DNA from 2 places in the Lactobacillus sp. M0393 genome. Region 1 is predicted to be linked to the other one. Evidence: predicted binding sites of a transcription regulator. Region 1 holds the regulator's gene; the other holds the start of a gene.
The links. Region 1 encodes LexA, which represses DNA repair genes until DNA is damaged. Its sites were predicted from a motif close to CNAACANNTGTTNG; they were not measured.
Positions count from the first base shown of each region.

Region 2: recA (recombinase RecA) is a predicted target of LexA. The motif match lies at 1,318-1,331, and genes of this name have one in related genera.

Region 1 covers NZ_JACFPK010000004.1:62,364-66,419, forward strand. The annotation lists gene H3R29_RS03950 (ABC transporter ATP-binding protein) at 1-1,231, opposite strand, end outside; gene H3R29_RS03955 (YneF family protein) at 1,304-1,519, opposite strand; gene H3R29_RS03960 (DUF896 domain-containing protein) at 1,588-1,836, opposite strand; gene lexA (transcriptional repressor LexA) at 1,979-2,602, shown strand; gene H3R29_RS03970 (MerR family transcriptional regulator) at 2,640-3,014, opposite strand; gene H3R29_RS03975 (hypothetical protein) at 3,074-3,373, shown strand; gene H3R29_RS03980 (nucleoside phosphorylase) at 3,599-4,056, opposite strand, start outside.
Region 2 covers NZ_JACFPK010000006.1:133,591-137,646, forward strand. The annotation lists gene H3R29_RS06610 (osmoprotectant ABC transporter substrate-binding protein) at 1-607, shown strand, start outside; gene H3R29_RS06615 (ABC transporter permease) at 607-1,266, shown strand; gene recA (recombinase RecA) at 1,418-2,527, shown strand; gene rny (ribonuclease Y) at 2,659-4,056, shown strand, end outside.

The DNA of each region.
Region 1 (4,056 bases):
TAAGTGGAATTTCTCTAATATCATACCCATTTAGAGTTATCTGGCCATCATACTTGTCAAATTCTCTCAGCAAAAGCTGAATTATAGTTGTTTTACCGGCTCCAACTTTACCAACAAGTCCCAAAGTTTGTCCCGTTTTTAGAGTAAAATTAATATTATTCAGCACTTGAACATTTGGTTCATCCGGATATGCGAAAAATTTAACATGATAATCAAGATCCCCTGCTATGTCCTTAGCCGAAATCTTTTGATCTGCAAATTTATCAGTAATTTCTGATTTTTCTTCCAGCAACTTTTCTATACGGTCGTAACTGGCACTACCACGCTCTAAGATGTTAAAAAGATAACCAATCGCAAACATCGGCCAAACCATATTGCCAATATATGCAATAAAAGAAACCAATTGACCAATGGTAAGAGCTTTATTGAAAACCAAAAGACCACCATAAATAATGGTAATAGTATAGGTTAAACCAATAAGCAATGTTCCTAAAGGATCAAAAAGTGAATCCCATTTAAAAACTTGTTTATTAATTTTAATGGTGTCTTCAACCATCTGGTCAAAAGCGGCAGTATCTTCTTGACCCTGACCAAATGTTTTTAAAACTTTAATACCTGAAACTGATTCCTGCGTTTTATTATTCAGCCTTGAAAAAGCCGCTTGGGATTTGTCAAATGCATCGTGAAGCCTGTCACCTAATTTCCAAGCTCCCCAAGCTAGAAATGGTAATGGCAAAAGAGCAACAATCGTCAAGCGCCAATCAACAAATGCAATCATTGCAACCATAGTCGATACACTCATGATAAGAGAATCCACCAAAGTTAAAACGCCTTCACCCGCAACTTCCTGGACAGCTGAAACATCATTTGTGGCATGAGCCATTAAGTCCCCGGTTCTGTGACGTTGATAAAAAGTACGATCCATCGCCATAAAGTGATCAAATAATTTCGATCTCAATTGCAATTCAAGTTCAGCAGCTCCACCCCATATTTGTCTACGCCAAAAATAGCGAAAGCCATAAAGCAAAAGAGCGGAGAAAATAATAGCTAAAATTAACAGACTATATTTTTGCCAGCTAATGTGACCCTTATCCAATTGATCTGCCATTAAGCCTAATATTCTTGGTGGTACTAAATTTACAACAGATGTAAGTGCTAAAAATGTAATACCGATGAGGTAACGCTTTTTCTCTTTTTTAAAGAACCATCCTAATTTAAAAAATATTCCCATTATTCACCTTAAAATTCAGTAAAAAAGCGGAGAAATTATTCTCCGCAGCACTAATTCAATCTAGTAAAATTGTTATTTTTGGTGCTTCATCATGTTCATCACTTGGTTGACCTTCTTAGCCGAAGGCTTTTGGCCCATTTGAGACATCATAGCAACAATCATATCTTCACTGATTGGCGGATTATCTTTAAAATATTTTTTCATATATGATCTAGCACCATAGAAGCCCCCTACAAGGCCCAATAATAGTGCAATCACAATCAGAAAAATCGCTAATCCTAAATTCATAAAAAATCACCTCAATTTGTCCAATAGTTATATCTTACCTAAAAAATAAGGAAAATTAAAGATCAAAGTTAATCTTTTCTTAAACCTTTTTTTCTTTGAGCTCGCTTTGCTTTCTCAGACGTAATTTCCTTACCATTCTTGTCAATTATGACTAAATTTTCAACATCTTGCTTGAAGCCAGCTCTAAAATTTTTGATAAATTCCTGGTGTAATTCCTTACGTTCTTTCTCTTCAGCTTCAGTTAAGCCTACGGATTTCTTTTTGTGATAAAGCTCATTAATACGATTGATTAATTTTTTTTCGGGATCTTCACTCATCTTTGCACCTCTCAATTAAAAAATTCTACCTTATTTTGGCAACGAAAAAAAGTATAAATTTTCAGAACGTTTGTTTGCATTATACGAAATATTTTGCTAAAATTAAATATATAAGAAAACGTTTATAATACTGGAGATAATTATGACAACTAAACAAAATACTAAGCAGTTGCAAATTCTACGCTATATATATGAAACAGTTGAGGACAGAGGATTCCCTCCTACTGTACGCGAAATTTGTCATGCTGTAGATTTATCTTCAACTTCAACTGTACACGGCCATTTATCTAGGCTAGAAAATAAAGGTCTACTGATCAAGGATGCCACCAAACCAAGAGCTCTGGAAATAACAGATGAAGGTAAAAAAGCAATTGGCGTCCAGCCGAAAGAAATTCCCGTAGTTGGTGATGTCACAGCTGGTCAACCGATTTTGGCTGTTGAAGATATAGAAGATTACTTTCCCTTACCTCCAGATCTGGCAAACGATGCCGGAGATCTTTTCATGTTGAGAGTTCATGGTGAAAGTATGATAAACGCTGGTATCTTAAACGGAGACAATGTCATTGTCCGTAAGCAGTCTTCAGCAATCAACGGAGAAATTGTAGTGGCTATGACCGATGAAAATGAAGCAACTGTAAAACGGTTTTACAAGGAAAAAGGTCACTATCGATTGCAGCCTGAAAATGATACGATGGCACCGATTATATTGTCAAGTGTTCACATTTTAGGTAAGGTAGTTGGTCTATACCGTAATACTATTATTTAACAAAAGAACTTTATAGCATTATTGGGATAAATAAAAATTATTTTTTACGAGTTTCAATAATGCTTTTTATTTGCAAAATTTCTCCTACTTCTTCCAGCACTTTTTTCTGCATTTTTAATTTGTTTATTTTTGCATTTATAACAGCTATTTTATCCTTAATTAACTTTAGGTTTTGTTTACGCTGCTTTTCAGTACTACACGACTCATCGTGTAGTTTTTTTATGTCCTTTATTTCTTGAAGTGAAAAGCCTAAGCCTTGGAACTCTTTAATTGCTTCAAAAGTATCAGTTTCGTTTTCAGTAAACCAATAGTTTTTTCCCTTACGACCAGGATTTAATAATTTTAAATAGATATAATGTCTAACGGTATCAGGTGTAGTATTTTCCTTTTGAATAAATTCTTTCAAATACATAATTATTTCCTTGACGTTGGGTCGACCCCAGATGGTTAAATTTTTGTGGAGGTATTAAAATGTCATATCTTACAATCTTATTTAATATTATATATGGTGTTATCATGATCAGCGCCAGCTTTCTATCTTTTACTAGTTTGCCAATTTGGCTAATCATGATCAACGTTTTGTCCGCATTAGGAATTATTGCCGGAAGTTTTCTAAAAAAACCACTTTTAACTACTATATTTCTAGTAGCAGTTTTACTTACCGCTCTAGCAAATGGAATTTTTCTTTACGGACAAATCACTTGGTCTCACTGGTTTATCAGACTTATTTTGACTATTATTTTGATTTGCTTGAACTTTAAGTATTTTTAGATATTTATCTAGCAAAATTCCTGTTAATAGTCAAGCGTAACTTCTCAAAATACTGTCATGATGGCAAGAAATTGACTTTCCACAACTAATGCTTTAAATCTATTCACAAACTTTATATTGAAAATATACTTCAAAATATTGCTTCTAAAGCTTTTATGTTATTTGCTTGTGAATTGTGTGGCTGTTTCACTTTGGTTCCACAGCAGTATTTTTTCACAAACTTGGTTAAATTTCCTTAATAATATTTGCTGCCAAATTGATGGCTGTCTCATGAGCATCCCTGCCCCAGCCTCTGTCATCATGCTTTTCTAGGTCTTTAAGAGAATCCGCTGTAAATAATATTTGTGCAAAATCTGCCTCTCTAAGTTGTGCACACGCAGCCATTGCTGCACATTCCATCTCTACACAAGAGGCTCCCAACTCTTTAGCCTGCTTTACTTTCTTGACAGTTTCCCTAAAGAAGCCATCAGTTGTCCAGGTAGTTACTTCTTCAACCTTAAGACCTTCTTCTTTCAGCAATTTTTTGGTCTTAGTTAAAAACTCTGACTTTAAGTCAATATACGTTCCTGGTTTCATATAATGAAAGGATGTGCCCTCGTCTCTAATAGCTTTTGTAGGCACTAGAAAATAGTTCTCTGGTAAATCAACTAAGCAGCCTGCTGATCCGATTGCTAAAATTTGTT
Region 2 (4,056 bases), on a different contig from region 1:
TAAGGATTCCAAAAAGGCAAATGACACAGTCAGACGTGAAGTAAAAAAGAGATGGGATCAAACTTATTTGCATACATATGGCTTCGCTAATAATTATGCTTTTATGGTGAGAGCAAAAGACCAAAAGAAGTACCATCTGTATCAGATTTCTGATTTAAAGAAAGTTAAAGATAAATTTTCTTTCGGTGTAGCATCCGAATGGGTAAATGCTCCAGGCGTCGGTTATCCTGCTTTTCAAACAGCTTACGGATTAACCTTTTCTAAAGCACACCCAATGAATATCGGCTTAGTATATTCAGCACTGAAAAGCGGTAAGATGGATGTTATTCTAGGCTATTCTACTGATGGCCGAATTGATAGCTACAATTTGCACCTGTTGAAGGATGATAAGCATTTCTTTCCGCCATATAATTGTGGCATGCTAATTAATAACTATTTATTAAGAGAGCATCCTGAATTAAAGGCAATTCTGGAAAGATTAGTGGGTAATGTGAGTGTTCATGATATACGTAAAATGAACTTCCAAGTAGATGACAAGCTACTTGAACCCGCTACGGTTGCACGGCAATTTTTAGAAAAACATAATTACTTTAGGGGGGAGAAATAATGTCTCATTTATCTTTATGGCAGCAATTTATTTACTATTATGTCCATAATGGTAGTTATGTATTAGCACAATTTAACCGGACTTTTTTGATTTCAATCTATGGCGTTTTATTTGCAGCTATTATTGGTATACCGGTTGGAATTTTTATTTCGCGCAATGGACATTTAGGAGATTTTGTTGTAGAAATTGCGAACTTTATTCAAACGATTCCTTCGCTTGCCCTTTTGTCTATTGTAATGATTGGTTTGGGCCTAGGCGTTATGACCGTTATTGTCACCGTTACGCTTTATTCACTTTTGCCAATTATTAAGAATACATATACTGGTATGAGGAACGTTAATAAGAATGTCATTGATTCCGGAAAAGGAATGGGAATGACAAAGCTGCAACTACTTTATATGGTGAGATTACCGCTCTCAATGTCTGTTATTATAGCCGGCTTGAAAAACGCTTTGGTAATAGCAATTGGTATCACTTCAATTGGTTCGTTCGTTGGAGCAGGTGGCTTAGGAGACATAATTATTCGCGGCACCAATGCTACTAATGGCAGTGCGATTATACTAGCTGGTGCTCTTCCTACAGCATTGATGGCAATCTTGGCAGATATGATTTTGAATTTCTTGCAAAAAGTTTTGGAACCCAAAGGCCTTAAAAAATAAATTAAAAGTTTTTTGCATTTTTTTCGTATTTAATAATGTGAATAAAAATAATAAACATTTGTTCGCCTTTTTTCTTGCAAATATACACTAAAGCAAAGTATAATTATTACGTACTAAATTAAAGAAATTTTGATAGAGGAGGACAAGAGTCTTGGCCAAGGATGAAAAACAAGCTGCACTGGAAAATGCGCTTAAGAAAATTGAAAAGAATTTTGGTAAAGGCGCTGTTATGCGTATGGGTGATAAAGCTGACACCAAAATCTCGACCGTTCCCTCAGGTTCGCTTGCTCTTGATGCAGCTCTGGGAGTTGGCGGCTATCCCCGGGGTAGAATAATAGAAATTTACGGACCAGAATCTTCTGGTAAAACAACGGTTGCATTACATGCAGTGGCCGAAGTGCAAAAAAGAGGTGGTACAGCCGCTTATATCGATGCCGAAAATGCTATGGATCCGGCTTATGCGGAGGCATTAGGTGTTGATGTTGATTCACTTATTTTGTCTCAGCCAAATACTGGTGAAGAAGGTTTACAAATTGCTGATACGTTGATTACAAGTGGTGCAATTGATATTTTAGTTGTTGACTCTGTTGCAGCACTTGTGCCTCAAGCTGAAATTGACGGAGAAATGGGTGACAGTCATGTTGGTCTGCAAGCTCGTTTAATGAGTCAAGCTCTGCGTAAGCTTTCGGGTAACATTAATAAGACCAAAACTATTGCAATTTTTATCAATCAAATTCGTGAAAAAGTTGGAATTATGTTTGGTAATCCTGAAACTACTCCTGGTGGTCGGGCACTGAAGTTTTATGCCACTATTCGTTTGGAAATCAGAAGAGCGGAAAAGATCAAGCAAACCGGTGGAGAAATTACTGGTAACCGTGTAAAAATCAAGGTAGTTAAAAACAAAGTTGCACCGCCTTTTAAAGTTGCTGAAGTTGACATGATGTATGGCAAGGGTATTTCACAGAGTGGTGAACTGTTGGATATGGCGGCCGACAAAGACATTATAGCCAAGGCCGGCTCCTGGTATTCATATCACGATGAACGAATTGGTCAGGGCCGAGAAAATGCTAAGAAGTACCTTGAGGATCACCCTGATGTCTATGACGATGTCCAAAAGCAGGTTCGTCAAGCTTTCGGTATTGATGAAGAATCAGTTGCTGAAAGAGAAGATCCTGAAAAAATAAAAGCCAAGAGAGCCCAAAAGGCTGCTGATACAGAAAAGGAAGCTTCTGCTAAAAAAGAAGCAGACAGCAAAAGCTAATTACGAGGAAATAAACCTTGACCTGTGAAAATGGGTTAAGGTTTTTTCATGTCGTTTGACATAAGTCCCATCGTTCTTTATTATTAATATTGTGTGAATAATCTAAAAAAATAAAAAAGGCGATAGAAATCATGATAAGTAAATTTTTGATTCCCGTCGCGATAGCTATAATTTCAATTATTGTTGGCGTTGTTGTAGGATACTCTATTCGTAAAAGGATCTGGGAGAAAAGGGCTCAGAACGCTCAAAACGATGCCGACCATATTTTAACCGAAGCAAAAGCACGAGTTGACGCTGCTAAAGCTGAAGTCAATGCACAAAAGCAAGCAGCTGATGCTATTAAACAGAGTGCGCAAAACACTAAAAAAGAAAAAATTCTTGAAGCTCAAGAACAAATTCAAGACTATCGACAAAAAGTTGAAGATGAATTAAACGACAAACGTGACAAAATTGCACGCGATCAAAATCGCTTAACCCAACGAGAGGATACTCTTGATCATAAGAACTCTTTGCTAAAAGAAAAAGAGGATGATTTAACTAAAAAAGATGAACAGCTAGAGCAAAAGCAAACAGAATTAGCTGCTAAATTGCAAAAAGCTGATGAACTAGTTGAACAGACTACGCAGAAGCTATACGAAGTGGCCCATTTAGACAAAGAGCAGGCAAAAAAGCTTGTTTTAGATCAATTAGCAGATGAATTAGTTAAAGAACGGGCAGAGTTGATTAGTAATAGTAATCAAGAAGTAAAAGCTAAAGCTGACCATTATGCGCGCAAAATAATTATTGATGCAATTCAAAGTAGCTCGGCAGATACAGTAGCTGAAACAACAGTATCTGTAGTTGATTTGCCTAATGAGGAAATGAAGGGTCGAATTATTGGTCGTGAAGGACGTAATATCAGATCTTTTGAAGCTCTTACTGGAGTTGATCTTATAATTGATGACACTCCAAAAGTTGTAACTTTAAGTGGTTTTGATGCCATCAGGCGTGAAATTGCGAAAAGGGCAATGGAACGTTTGATTAAGGATGGACGCATTCATCCGGCTCGAATAGAGGAAACAGTTGATAAAGCCCGTAAAGAAGTAAACGATGATATTTACGAAGCTGGAGAAAGCGCTCTAATGGAGCTGGGAATTCATAAAATGAATCCAGAACTGGTTAAAATATTGGGTAGACTCAAATACCGGACATCTTATGGTCAAAATGTTTTGGGTCATTCAATTGAAGTTGCAAAATTAGCTGGTACAATGGCTGCAGAGCTTGGATTAAATGAAAAATTAGCCGTTCGCGCGGGATTATTACACGATATTGGAAAAGCAGTCGACCATGACATTGAAGGTTCACACGTAGAAATTGGTGTAGAACTGACAAGGAAGTATCATGAGCCGGATGTGGTTGTTAATGCAATTGCAGCACACCATGGGGATGTGCCTAAGTTATCATTTATTGCTGAATTGGTAGTTGCAGCAGATACCATTTCTTCTGCAAGACCTGGTGCCAGAAGCGAAAGTTTGGAAAATTATATCAGA